DNA from 2 places in the Anaerobacillus sp. 1_MG-2023 genome. Region 1 is predicted to be linked to the other one. Evidence: riboswitches for the same ligand, from Rfam matches in the RefSeq annotation. Region 1 holds a riboswitch; the other holds the start of a gene.
What was found. A riboswitch is a leader RNA that binds a small molecule or an ion and turns the genes downstream of it on or off. The one in region 1 is predicted to bind lysine.
Positions count from the first base shown of each region.

Region 1 (7,434 bases):
TGCAGCAACCCAAACACTTCCTGAAGTAATGCTATCAAAATTCGGTGTAAAGAAAGCATTTAGACCTTCAGCAGCACCAGGCAGTGTCACTGCTCGAATCACAATGATTAAGAAAAGAACAATTAATGTAGGAATGAAAATTTTATTAGCACGCTCAATGCCCTTTTTAACTCCAGCAAGAAGTACGCCAAGTGTAATGATCCATACGGCAATTAATGGAAGGAATACGCCTGGTACGATACTACCTGTTTGTCCAGGATCAACCGTTAATTTCAAATAATCATTGAAGAGGAATGCTTCTGTATCAGAACCCCAACTTTGATTAAATGCAAAATAGCTATAAGAGATGGCCCACGCAATAATTACCGCGTAGTATGTGGAGATGACGAATGCAACGATAACGCCCCACCACCCTAGCCATTCCATTTTCTTATTCATTCTAAAGAATGAAAGTGGTGCGGACCCACGGAATTTATGACCCAATGTAAATTCAAGAATAAGAATTGGAATTCCGGCTGTTAATAATGCAAATAAATAAGGAATAAAAAATGCCCCACCACCGTTGTCATAGGCTACGGCCGGAAATCTCCAAATGTTCCCTAGACCTATTGCTGAACCAACTGCGGCTAAAATAAAACCAGCCCTTGTCCCCCATTGCGCACGATTTTCCAAATAAATTACCCCCTTAGACAAATGTTAACCTTTTTCACCATAAGCCCCCTTCCAGAAAAAGGTTAAGACTTTTAAGTAAATTCAGATTATTTTGTTTATAGTATATCTAGTACGTATGTCCTTGTCAAAACAATCTTTTTACATTTTTCGTATGAATCGTTCAATTTTCTATATAAATCTCTCCTTTTTTGTGAAAATACATAAAAAAACAGGAGGAATATCCTCCTGTTTGATTAATGATTTGCCATTTCAACTGGTCTGTTGGCATATTTTCCTTTTAGCATGAAAATTAATAATCCGAATAGAATCGCTGTTGCCACAAGACCAAGAATGGAACTACCAGTAAAGCCAAGAACCAAATATCCTAGTATAGAAATACCTGCAACGAGCAATGCATAAGGCAACTGGGTCATCACATGATCGATATGGTGACTACCTGCGCCTGTGGAAGAAAGAATCGTTGTATCCGAAATTGGTGAGCAGTGATCTCCAAATACAGCTCCTGCAAGAACAGCGGCAAGTACAGGAAGCATGTAGGTAGGATCCGTAGCAGCGGCAATCTCTCCTGCGATCGGAAGCATAATGCCAAATGTTCCCCACGAAGTTCCCGTTGCAAACGCCATAACACCTGCAAGTAGGAACAAAATAGCTGGTAAGAAGCCAATCACAATATGGTCATTAACAAGTCCTGCAAGATACTTACCAGTTCCTAGCGAGCCGATAATTTCAATCAATGTCCATGCAAAGAAAAGAATGTATACGGCTGGAAGCATTGATTTAATGCCTTCCCAAATTCCTTTTCCAAGAACCGCTCCACCCATTCTTTTTGGAAAGAAGAAGAGGAGAGAAGTTATAAGTCCAATAATTCCACCATAAAGGAGAGAAGCAGCAACGTCTGTATTTTCAAAGACAGACAAAGCTGTCACGGCTGTATCCGTTCCGCTAACAGCCTGGATTCCTGTAATGATCATAAACGTAACAGTACCAGTAATTAGCATAATAATGGGCCATGCAAGATCAGCTACTTTCCCCTTCTCACTTTCAGGTAGTCCAGATGTTTGACCAGGTACGGCACCTTGATTCGGATCAAGCACTTCTCCTGTTTTCTGTGCACGGTCTTCATGTACTCTCATCGCCTTAAGATTAATGTCAAAATAACTAACAAAGAACACCATCGCCAGTGCGAAGAGAGCATACAAATTCATTGGAATCATTCTGATAAAAGCTTCTAACGCGCCAACACCTGTAATGCTATGCGTTGCTAATACACCACCAATTAACGCGATGATATAAGCCCCCCAGCTTGAAATAGGGGAAATAATACACATTGGTGCTGCAGTTGAATCAATGATATAGGCAAGCTTTGCCCTTGAAACATTGTGCCTGTCCGTAATCGGTCTACTAACGTTTCCAACTGCGAGCGAATTAAAGTAATCATCAATAAAAATAATAATACCAAATACCGCTGTGACAATCTGGGCGCCTACTCTTGTTTTCACGCGTTTCATGGCCCACTCGCCAAATGCGCGACTTCCACCTGAGATCGAAATAAAGGCCGTCATCATACCTAATAAAAGTAGGAAGAAAATAATGTACATGTTCCAAGTATTTAAACCACCGCTCTCGGAATCAATGAAGATCCCTTTTACGATTGTATAAATTTCTTCTAATGAATTTGGTACACTCCAATTGTTGATCATTAGCGCACCAAGAATAATGCCTACTCCTAGAGAAGGAAGCACTTTTCTAGTCACCACTACCATTAGCAAAGCTACGAGTGGTGGAATAATGGATAGAACTGAATTCTCCATGAATATCCTCCTAATAAATGATTGGTCATCATAACCGGAATGGACGCCTATCCCTCAACCTTCTTGTCGTGTTTGTATGCAAAAAAGCGAGCAATGATAGGATTGGTCCTATCATTGCTCGCTTCACCGAGTCAATGTTAAGTGTCCACCCCGATCAGTAGTTCTCCATTACAAGTTAGACTCATAATGACAGTTCGACACTTCTTCAATGTCGCCCCAACATAAATAATGTGACCGTTATTTATGCTTCGGCAGATCTCCCTTTCGATGCTGATCATTGGTGTCATTCTCCCAACACGTACTCATGAGGATCTGCTCCTCTACCTCATCGTATAAGATAAGGAACAATATTAAGTTCAGTTTTAAAGTATACCTTACTTTCGTTGTTTGTGCAATTGTAGATTGTTCCAGAGATATTTCTATTAGAAAGGAACTATTTTCTTATCTATCGACATTTAACAATGACGATGAATAATGGGGTTCCTTGTCTTAATCGGGCTTTGGCAAAACGATCGATGGATTCCCACCATTTCCATTATCACCATTATAATAATAAGGAACGTCTCCCTGAATAAATAGATCCCCGATTTTTACGGAGTTCGACACCTCAGTATTCTTTGTAGAGAAAGGGATAATTACGTTCATCTCAACTTTAATATTGATATACACCTCAAGATACGTGTTGTTAATTCCCGTTTCTTTCACCTTTGTATCAATATTAGAAACCACATCTCCAATCATTTCAAACCGCACTGGAATCCTCGGTCCAAAATTTGAGAGAAGAACATTATTTGTAGCCATCCCTAAAGGTATAGAGTATACGATTCCTTGTTGATTTTCGGTACCTTCGTAATCGATATCTATATCATTCTTAAAGGTTTCCAGCTTATCTAAATCACCAGCTTCAACATAATCTAAATAAGTTTGAACTCGTTCTGTGGCCTCTGAAATCAATCGATTATAAACTTGCGAGTTAAAGCTATAACTTGGTACTTTTTCGGAATCATTACCATGAACGATAATTAAATTCTCAACGTCAATACCGTCTGCGATCTTCTTTGAAATGGCATCATTTATTGCTTGCGCAGCAACTTGACGTGTTTTTGTTTCAGCAATACTGATTAAGCTTGGTTCAATTCCTTTATTAACAATCCATAATCCTTGAACCGTAGTAAAGATAAAAATAATAAAGGAGATGACAAAAACATATCGAAAGGGAAGCGGTCCCTTTCTAAAGAATTTTCTGCGAGTTCGAAACAACGTGAACCCTCCCTTCTCTTCTTCATGTATATGCCATGGAGAAGAGAAGTATGGACAATTTCCTAGAAAGAGCCAAAATCAAGCTACTAGATGTGTCATAATCGAAAAGAAAGCCGTAGCAAGTGCTACGGCTTTCTTCACATCATCTTAAGCATCGCGTCTCTACCCTTAGTTCCAATCGTAATGCCTCGCGCTTCTGCTTCAAGCGTAACAGATTCGAGCGGTGCATCAAGCAGTTGTTCAATAGACCGTACACCAACAGCTCTTCCTGCGATAATCTTTCGGTCGCTTAACTTTTCATTAAGTAAGGCTACATCGAGTGCGCCGCACATGATATACCCATTGTCATTCATGACCGCTAGAAAATTCGTTTTCGGAAGCTGCATACTTACCGCTATAAAAGGATGACCGTCAATCAAGATTGGTGACATAGTGATCACGTCATTCCCGCCTCCTGACCTGAATGAATATCACTATATCTATATGAGACAAAGAGCATGTTTGACAATCAAACGCTGAAAATTTTAATGTCTATTTTCTAAACGCCATGCAAGGAGATCTCGAAGCATTTCAGGTAAAAAGTATTTCTTTTTAGCATGCTTCATTTGAGGATAGAATTTCCCAAATGTGAACATATCAGCCGTCGCAACGGCATATTCTTCATCAGAAACAAGCTTCTTTCCGTTGTGAAAAACATCTGTTACATGATAGAGGCCGTCGTCCATTTTGACAGAGGTAACCTCAAGTCCATCAAATGCCATAATCCCCATTACCTCACCTCTGAAACCGAGACCTTTAAAACTTAAATTCACTATTTCATCTGACATAGAATAAGAGATGATTTCTCGTAACTCACTTCCTTTTAACACCACTTTGCAAGGATTAACAGGATGAGGGCAAATGCGATGAAGATCTTCTCTTGATACATTTCCTTCTGGTAACCCATCAAGCAACATACCAGCATTAATCATGCCAATATCCGCTCCACACCACTCTCTAAGAGCGGCAGCTAACTCATCAGCTAGAACCGAGCGTTGAAACCATTCAGATTCAAGAGGCTGTTCAAGACGACATACGACCTCTTCAAGCATCTTATGTGCATCGATACTTAGTTGTTGAATCATCGCCTTCGCTTCCTCGTCTTCTTTCCGATTCCGGACGGTTATTGAATATGCTTCCTTCTCAATCACTTTCTTTGTTTCCATATCAAAACAAATCGAAACTTCTCCAACGTAATTCCCGTTTTTACCAGACTGAGTAATAAGCGTATCTTCTACAAGGATGCCATGCTTCAGCACATGATGGGTATGGGCTCCAATAATAACGTCAAGCCCCTTCATTTCCCTTGCTAGCTGTTCATCATTACCTAAACCCATATGAGACATCAATACGACAACATCTGATTGACTGCGTACTTCATCAATGAGGGACTGTAAGAAATGGAAAGGAGAATCTATCTGCCATCCAAGTAGTGAGTAGAATTGTTCATAAGGGATGGTAACACCAATAATTCCTACTTTAATGCCATTTAACTCATGGATCTTATAAGGTACAGCCCAGGAAGGCCTTGTACCATTTTGGTGGTAGAGATTGGCAACAATTACCTCGAACTTCGCGTCTGAATAAAGTTCTTCTAGTTCTTTTTTTGAAAAGGTAATACCCTCATTGTTACCGATAGTGGCATAATCATATTCCAGCTCATTCAGTAACTGAACGTTACCTTTCCCGACAGTTCCTTCTGTCATTGGATGCACCTTATCAGAGTGATCTCCTAAATCAAGAAGGAGATAAGGTGTCCCTTGAAGCTCATGCATTCGCTTCTTCTCTTTCAAATATGAAGAGACTTTTGACCAATTTGCGAAATGACTGTGAAGATCGTTTGTATAATAAAATTGTAATGTTCTAGAAGTCAAGACACTCTTCCTTTCTTATCCCATCGTTCCCTGCCAGATTAATCGGACACCTACAATGATTAACATCCATCGTAAAATAACAACCACTGATTTGTCCGAAAGTTTCTGATTAATAAATGAACCGCATTTTGCTCCAATCCACGCACCTGGAATGAGACCGATTAGTAAAAACCACTGAATGTTACCAAGTGCTAAATGCGTCAGGGTACCCGTTATACTTGAAAGAAAAATCATAAACATGGAGGTTGCAACAGCAACCGATGTTGGAAAACCAAATAGTAGAATCATGGCAGGAACCATAAGTGAGCCGCCACCAATTCCGAATAGACCTGAAATGACCCCAACGATAAATGAAACAATAACAGCTGCTACGGCAGAAAAGTTATAATTCATCTCAGTCCCATTCGGATCCGTATACGTTCGTTCAAATTGACCATTTAGTTTCATAGGGCGTAAACGGCTCCTTACCATTAATAATATGGAAACAAGCACCATAAATACCCCAAAATAAATGGAAAAATAATCAACCTGAATAAATTTATTTAGCCACGCCCCTAGAATAGCCCCTGGTCCACTTCCTAGAAAAAAAAGCGCTCCACTTTTATAATCAACGCTTTTCTTTTTCATGTAAGCAAGTGTAGAGGAAAGACCGATCACGACGAGGACAACGATCGAGCTACCTACAATTTTCTGAGGCGTTAAATCAGAGAGCCAGTTCGTATATTGATCGATAATGAGAAGAACAGGAACGATAATAATGCCTCCCCCAAGACCGACAAGGCTTCCGATCGTACCTGCTAATAGACCAATGATAAATAATAAGATCCACGTCACCATAGGGTATACTCCTTATAAATCAAAGAGATCAAGTTGCTTCGGGTTTAAATTCGTGTACTCAATATCAAGCATTTGAATCATTTCCTTAGCATTATTAGCAGCATGACCTCCTGAATTATTGTTAAATAAAATAAATACATCTTTACATTGTTGTTCTAATTCTAATATTTGTTCTTTCCATTGTAAGAGTTCTTCTTGATTATAATCATATAAATACCGAACTTCCCTCCAGTTATGGCGATTACCTGGATTCGTCCATCCATTCGTATTTCGACCATGTAATCTGACAAGGACCTGATCCTGATTTAGAGTTTCCATCACTAAAGGAACCGATCCCTCGCCAGCTTGTGGCTCATCGCAAATCGTATGGATAAAATCCTGTTCCTCTAGAAACGAGAGCGTTTTATCACGAAAAGCTTCATGATACCAGGACTGATGTCGAAATTCTACCGCACATGGAATATCTCCCATCCGCTGTTTACAGTCTCTCAAGATGTTAACATTATCTTTATTCACATCAAACCAGGGAGGAAATTGAAAAAGCACCATCGCAAGCTTTCCTGCATTTCGCAGGGGACGAACCGATTCCTTGAAAGCTTGAAACATTTCATCTCTTGTTTCAAAGGGAATATCCCCACGTTGATGGCCAGTCATACCCTGGTAAGCCTTAACGACAAACCGAAACCCCTCTGGTGTCTCATCTATCCATTTCTGAAAATTACGTTCTGGTTGCACAGCATAGAAGGACGAATCAACTTCAACAGTAGGAAAGTGCGAACCATATATCGAAAGTTTTTCATTGCTTTTTACACCTGGTGGATAAAGATCATCATGGTCTCCCCACCCTGTTACGCCTATGTAAATCATGCAATTCTTCCTCTCATCTCGATTCTCTTTCTCTATTCTCATACCATTACCCGAAAATAGCAAGTGAAAATCCC
Region 1 covers NZ_JAUORD010000015.1:75,701-83,134, reverse strand. The annotation lists gene Q4550_RS20140 (sodium-dependent transporter) at 1-672, opposite strand, end outside; gene Q4550_RS20135 (Na+/H+ antiporter NhaC family protein) at 906-2,483, opposite strand; lysine riboswitch at 2,634-2,814, opposite strand; gene yunB (sporulation protein YunB) at 2,973-3,743, opposite strand; gene Q4550_RS20125 (YunC family protein) at 3,881-4,174, opposite strand; gene Q4550_RS20120 (bifunctional metallophosphatase/5'-nucleotidase) at 4,268-5,656, opposite strand; gene Q4550_RS20115 (sulfite exporter TauE/SafE family protein) at 5,672-6,493, opposite strand; gene Q4550_RS20110 (DUF72 domain-containing protein) at 6,506-7,360, opposite strand.

Region 2 (7,434 bases), on a different contig from region 1:
CATCAAGCGCATATAGAAGCTGTTGCCCGGTTGTTGCACCGGCAAAAGCAGTGCGGTGATGTTGTGTTCCACCAAAGCGTCTGAAATCTAGTAGACCTTCTGGTGTTCTGTTAAACATTACGCCCATACGATCCATTAAGTGAATGATACCAGGCGCTGCATCACACATTGCTTTTACTGGAGGTTGATTTGCAAGGAAATCGCCTCCATAAACTGTATCATCAAAGTGCTCCCAAGGAGAATCTCCTTCTCCTTTTGTATTAACAGCCCCGTTAATTCCCCCCTGCGCACATACAGAGTGAGAACGTTTTACTGGAACGATGGAAAGAAGATCTACTTGCATTCCAGCTTCCGCAGCTTTGATGGTAGCCATCAAACCTGCAAGGCCGCCTCCAACTATCACTAATTTACCTTTACTCATAAGAACAGTTCCCCCTTAAATGCTGGCTCTGTCTGAAAGTTATGTATCAGACGTGGTGAAGACAGTTCACTTTCTTAAACAAATGCAAATAATGCGCGCATGCCAACAACTGAAAGTGCAACGAAAATGACCATTGTTACGTATGTCATCGTACGCTGTGATTTTGGTGTTACTGTGAAGCCCCAGCTTACAAAGAATGACCATAAGCCATTTGCGAAGTGGAAGACAGTACCAAGTACACCAACGATGTAAAAGATCATCATTCCTGGATTAGACAAGATATCAGCCATCATTTGGAAGTTTACTTCTGCTCCCATCGCAGCCTGTATTCTCGTTTGCCAGACGTGCCAAGTTACAAATATTAATACGATAACGCCAGAAATCCGCTGCAAATAAAACATCCAGTTACGTAAATAGCCATATCGACTTACGTTGTTTTTGGATTGAAACGCGATATAAACGCCGTAAATCGCATGGAATAAGAGCGGTAAGAAAATAACGAAAATTTCAAGCAAATACCTGTAAGGAAGGCTCTCCATAAAATGAGCTGCGTCATTAAACGCCTCGGGCCCTCTTGTTGCAAAATAGTTAACAGTAAGATGCTGAGTAACATAAAGTCCGAGCGGAATTACTCCTAGAAGCGAATGCAATTTTCGGCTTACAAAGTCTCGACTTGCGGCCATGTTTTGTGTGTCCCCCTTTTAAGTTGTTAAGCTACCATCTGCCAGTGCATTTTTTCTAATAAAGAAGTCTTTGCATGCACAGAAATCATCGCTTTCTGTCGATTATATTGTGACATACCCATTGTACTCCCATCATTTAGGACCGTCAAGAAAACGTGTACATTTAGATTTTTCAAAATTCCCTTACAACACCTGAGTATATCTCAATTGAATACGCTTTCTATATAAATAAATTCTATCTATGGTTCTATGGAGGATTTGTCGATAAAACGTTATAATTATTTTGTAGAAAAGCTGGGAGGAATTTATGTTTAAGAAGCGCACAAACTCGATTGATTATAGTCATGAAATAGAAACAACTGCTTTTGGATATGAATTTTATAGAGAAGTTCTTATTCCTGAACTTCTTGGAAGTGAACAGCCGGCTGTTTTATATTGGACTGGAAAAGAAATGGCCAGGCAATTCCCGCTCTCCACTCGAGAAGAGATCGAGGATTTTTTTCAGCGTGCTGGATGGGGTAAATTATCAATTGCACAAGAAAAAAAGAATGAAGTAACGTTTGATCTTCAGTCAGCTCTTATCACTGAGCGAAGAAGTACTAGTCGAAATGCTTGTTATCAACTTGAAGCAGGTTTTCTTGCTGAACAATATCAAAATATGCTTCGTTGCATCGCTGAAGCCTATGAAACTGATAAAAAGAATGAAATTCAATTCACAGTAAAATGGGACCCAAAAGATCAGATTGAATAAAAAGGAGACCACATGTGGTCTCCTTTTTGATTACATTTGTTTAACAGGGGTTCTTTCATCTAGTTGAAATTTATCGTGTAGCGACTCAATAGCATAAATCATTTTATCTTCTGGAACGATCGTTGACACTTTGATTTCTGATGTACTCACCATCTTCATTTCTACCCCGTGTTCAGCAAGCACTTCAAACATTTGTGCCGCAACACCAGGGTTAGAAATCATACCTGATCCTACTATCGATACCTTAGCAAGTTCTGATTCGTGATAAATATGTTCGTAGGGAAGTTTCACTTTAATGCGACGGAGCACATCAAGAGTTAATTCAAGAGAGGCAGTTTCAATTGAAAATGAGATACTCGTTGTATTTTTCTCTCCTGTACTTTGAATGATCACATCTACATTAATACCATTTGCCGCAAGAGATGAGAACAAGGAAGGAAGTGTTGTAATCTCATTCGGCAAACCCGAAATTGTTATTTTCGTTACGTTACTTTCAAAAGCCAGACCTCTAACCACCAAATTTTGTTCCATTGATACGACCTCCTCAATTAGCGTTCCAGGTTCATTCGTAAAGCTCGAGCGGACCTCAAGCAAGATGTTATAGTTTTTTGCAAACTCAACCGCTCTAGGATGTAAGACACCAGCCCCAAGGTTAGCAAGTTCAAGCATTTCATCATAAGAAATCGTAGAAAGCTTTCTTGCACCCTTCACATATCGAGGATCTGTCGTATACACACCATCTACATCTGTATAAATCTCACAACGATCCGCTTTAAGAGCTGCTGCAATCGCCACAGCTGTTGTATCGGAACCACCTCGCCCTAGCGTTGCGATGTCATACGTATCAGTTAGCCCCTGGAATCCTGCTACTATCACAATTTTTCCCTCAGCAAGGTGTTGATTCATACGTGAAGCATCAATATCGAGGATTCTTGCATTGCCGTGTAGCGACTCTGTTTTAATTCCTGCTTGCCAGCCAGTCAATGAAATGGCATCGTACCCTTCTTCATTTAATGCCATTGAAAGAAGCGCTGTTGTCACTTGTTCTCCAGTCGTTAGAAGCATATCAAGCTCTCTTGCAGACGGTGTAGCTGTTATCCCTTTTGATAATCCTAAAAGCTCATCCGTTGTTTTGCCCATCGCTGAAACAACCGCAACAACCTCATCTCCATTATTTACAGCTTCCATAAGCCTTTTGGAAACATTTTTGATTTTCTCAACATCTCCAACAGACGTGCCTCCGAATTTCAATACGCGTAGTCCCACTCTCTCCATCCTTTCTTTCATGCAGCTCGTTATCCCTCATAGTGCGTTAATATCGCACGTTACAAACACTCACTAACTAAGAGTCGAAATGGATATTAAAAACTCGGCCACTCACCAGATTGAAATAGCGATAGCCTTCATTTTTTTATACTTTAAACCTGTAAAGCGTTTATTAAAGTATAAAAAAACAACAATGAGAAAAACCTCACTGTTGTTTTCATAACAAATCCAAGAAAACGTCCCTTTGTGAGATAGTTCTCCATCCAATTCCCGGGTAGGTATTGGATGACAGCTCTGCACTTATTCAATACAGATCCAGCTTCAGACGGATAAGCGTCTTTCCACTTCGGCAAATCCCCCTTTCAGCTCCTATCACTGAGTCTTAACACTCTTCAGTAAGCTTACTGTTGGTTTTTGCGCCTCTACCATCACTTCAACTTTCGAAGTGTGGAACTATTAAATTTCACTCATTATAACGAACTTACGTGAATGCCGCAACATGTTCTTACAAATTAGTTTGATTGACTTTCAAATCGAGCGATTACTTCCTCTGCAACATTCATTGGTAGTCCTGCGTTGTGTAAGTCTTCAACGCTCGCTTCTTTCATCTTTTTAATCGATCCAAAATGATTTAGCAGCTTCTTTTTTCTCTTCTCTCCGATACCGGGAATATCGTCAAGACTTGACTTAAGCATCGATTTCCCTCGAAGCTGTCGATGAAACGTAATCGCAAATCGGTGTACTTCATCTTGAATCCTTTGCAACAGGTAGAATTCCTGACTATTTCTTGGTAGATAAACAGCCTCTGGAGGATCACCAATAAGAAGATGAGACGTTTTATGTTTCTCATCTTTCGTCAGCGAACAAACCGGTATGTCTAGACCAAGCTCATTCTCGAGCACATCCTGTGACGCCTGTATTTGAGCTATTCCGCCGTCAATAATAATTAAGTCAGGAAGCGGACCATTTTCCTTAAGCATTCTTGAATATCTTCTTCTCACAACCTCTTTCATAGAACCTACATCGTTTGGTCCTTCCACAGTTTTGATTTTGTACTTGCGATACTCATTTTTCTTTGGCTTTCCATCAAGAAAAACAACCATAGCGGATACAGGGTTCGTTCCCTGAATGTTCGAGTTATCAAAAGCTTCAATTCTAAGTGGAGCTTCTATATTAAGCTTTTCTCCCAAGTTTTCAACAGCATCAATCGTTCTTTTCTCGTCGCGTTCAATTAATGAAAATTTCTCATTAATGGCAATGGTCGCGTTCTTCATTGTAAGCTCCACAAGCTCTTTTTTCTTGCCTCGTTTTGGCTGATGAACAGGAATTTGTAGAAGTTCTTCTACCATCTGAGCATTAACCTCCTGAGGAAGCAGTACTTCTTTTGGCTTAGGATGATTTTGTTGAAGATAGAACTGACCGATATAAGTTAAAAAATCTTCTTCGGCATCATTATAGAAAGGAAAAAGAGAAACATCTCTCTCAATTAACTTCCCTTGTCGTACAAAGAAAACTTGAACACACATCCATCCTTTGTCGAAACTATAACCGAAAATATCCCGATCAATACCATCGTTAGATTGGATCTTTTGCACTTCCATAACTTTATCAATATGAAACATTAAATCGCGAAACTCTTTTGCTCGCTCGAAATCCATGTTCTCAGATGCTGTGGTCATCTTTCTTTCTATGTCTTCTTTAACTTCCTGGTGACCTCCGTTTAGAAAACGCGTAATCCCGTCAATCATCTCTTTATTTTGCTCTTTAGACACGTCGTTGACACATGGAGCCAGACACTGGCCTATATGATAATAAAGACAGACGCGATCAGGCATTTTACGACATTTACGTAAAGGATATAGTCTGTCCAAAAGCTTCTTTGTTGCACTAGCTGCATAAGCATTCGGATATGGTCCAAAATACTTACCTTTATCTTTTTTTATTTTACGTGTCGTAATTAAGCGGGGCTGTTCTTCTGCCGTTATTTTTATATAAGGATAGCTTTTATCATCTTTAAGCATCACATTATATTTCGGATCATGTTTTTTGATTAAATTAAGTTCAAGTATAAGAGCTTCAAGATTTGTGGAGGTTACGATATACTCAAAATCACGTATTTCACTTACAAGCCGCTGCGTTTTTCCGTCGTGTGATCCACTAAAATAAGATCTGACTCTATTTTTTAGCACCTTTGCCTTCCCAACATAAATAATCGTTCCCTGGCGATCTTTCATTAAATAACACCCGGGCTGGTCAGGAAGGATCGCTAGCTTATTTTTAAGATGTTGTTCCATGCTGCCTCACCTCACTACTCCTTTTCAAGGCGTATCTATGTTCCCCTCTCATTGTAACACATTACCTCAATTTTCTATTATCTTAAGAACTCATATAAAACAATGTCATGATAGACAGGATCATACAATATGGAGGAATGGAATTCTTTGACCTTTTTGATTTGACCATCCATCGATATATTTTGCTTCTTAAATCCATCGAGAACCTTTCCTGTTAAAAATACGCGATGGTCATCGTAATATTGAAGATCAGATAGAAAGTTTGAATACGTATAAATTTGTTCGTGTTCAAACGACACCTTATTATAGGACATTACCCTAGTTTCTTCCCAAGTATACACAATAACTGGCTCGTTAAATTGCTCTACATAATCCATCAATTGATAAACAGCTGCTGGATCGTTGGCTTCTTTCATAGTTGAATAGGAAACAATTGATTGTATGCTAATTATTACGGTTAAACCAAGCATTATTTTTGTAGAGTTATTCCCCTGTCTTCTTAATCCTATCCAGAGAAAGCCAAGCATTATGATCCCAGGTAGAGGCAGGATATGTCTTGGCTTATCGATGTTTTGCGCCAATAGCGCCCATAGAAAATAGCTCAATGCCATAGCGACAAATGCCCAGCCAAACCATGAAATTTCTCGTAAAGTTCTCCCCCTATTTTTCACCCCTTGGAAGATCATGAACGTAAACAAGGTTAGATATAGTAGTAAAATCGTTAGCGCTTGACCGCTAAGACCTGTCCAAACTATGTTATTCAATATCAGATGTGATATTCGTTCCAAAAGTGGGGCTGAGGCTGAAACCGCCGTACCACCCCACTCTTCAAAGTGACCTTCAGAAAACCCAAAGGCTAGCTGTAAAAATGCAGCTACGCCACCTTCAGAAACAGCTAAACCCCCTACCCAAATTAATTGAAAGATAGCGGCTATACCGACCTGGGTTAGTAAAAATGAACTATAGGATTTAATGGACTTATGCTGCTTTTTTCTCTGTATTAATAGTAGTAGAAGGCCAATACCAAAAGGTAAATAAGATAAACGAACTCCTAAAAGTAAACTAAACAAAAAAGAAGCGACAACGATGCTCATGAATGAATGTTCGCGATGAAATGCTTTTTGCAAGCTCCATAAGTACCACCATAGAATAGCAACCGCTGCCGCCTCGCTCATCGGTTGAATGGTTAACACATTGACAAATACTATTGATTGAATTAGAGCTACTGATGCCATGCTAAGTGTTTTTGAAAGAAAAGAGCGACTAACCGTATATACTGGATACATAGAAAGTAACATTAATAGTCCATTCCATAACGCTAAAGCCTCAACGGGATTTCCTATCCATTCATTTAACAACATCCCACCTAGAATAAAATAGGGATATCCAGGAAAGTGAGGTTGCATGGCGAATAAATCAAATCGATTTAGGGCGAGTGAGAAATCGACTTGATCCCAAGAACGTGGTAACTCAGTTGCATAGGCGATTCTCCACCAAGCAATCAACAGGATACTGCTCATTGAAATAAGCCAGATGAGTATTTTAATGCTTCTAGCTCGTATAAGGTATCTACCTGATCGATCCAATCCTAATCATCCTTTATAATTCTTGATATGGGTCATACATTGATCTATCCTTTTTAAATATTCCCGATGAAAAAAAGTACAAGGCGAAGAGTTTCGCCTTGCACTTTGGAAGTTTATTTAACTGTTGATTGTTTCATTTCGTTTGTCGCTTTAAAAATCGCTTTACTCGGTTCTTTCACTTCTGATTTTACAGGTTCATTCTTTGAGTTCACAAGAAGATAAATCACTGCAAAATAACCAACGTACGCGATGATTTCTTCAATAGAAGGCATTGAAGAGTATCCGAACAACGCTTTAAAGAAAATTCCAATGTCCCCTGAGAGAAGAGGTGCCACACCTTGATCACGAACATAATGCGCGTAGTCAATTGGATGTTCTGGCAAGAACCATGTAAGATCGTATACGTGAGGCATTATGCTACCAATTAGTTTAA
Region 2 covers NZ_JAUORD010000004.1:147,442-154,875, forward strand. The annotation lists gene sdhA (succinate dehydrogenase flavoprotein subunit) at 1-421, opposite strand, end outside; gene Q4550_RS09280 (succinate dehydrogenase cytochrome b558 subunit) at 496-1,104, opposite strand; gene Q4550_RS09285 (YslB family protein) at 1,412-1,855, shown strand; gene Q4550_RS09290 (aspartate kinase) at 1,886-3,121, opposite strand; lysine riboswitch at 3,366-3,554, opposite strand; gene uvrC (excinuclease ABC subunit UvrC) at 3,634-5,415, opposite strand; gene Q4550_RS09300 (glycosyltransferase family 39 protein) at 5,493-7,001, opposite strand; gene Q4550_RS09305 (FTR1 family iron permease) at 7,115-7,434, opposite strand, start outside.
Region 2: it holds a riboswitch for lysine, as region 1 does, so the genes downstream of both, Q4550_RS09290 (aspartate kinase) here and Q4550_RS20135 (Na+/H+ antiporter NhaC family protein) in region 1, are expected to answer to the same signal.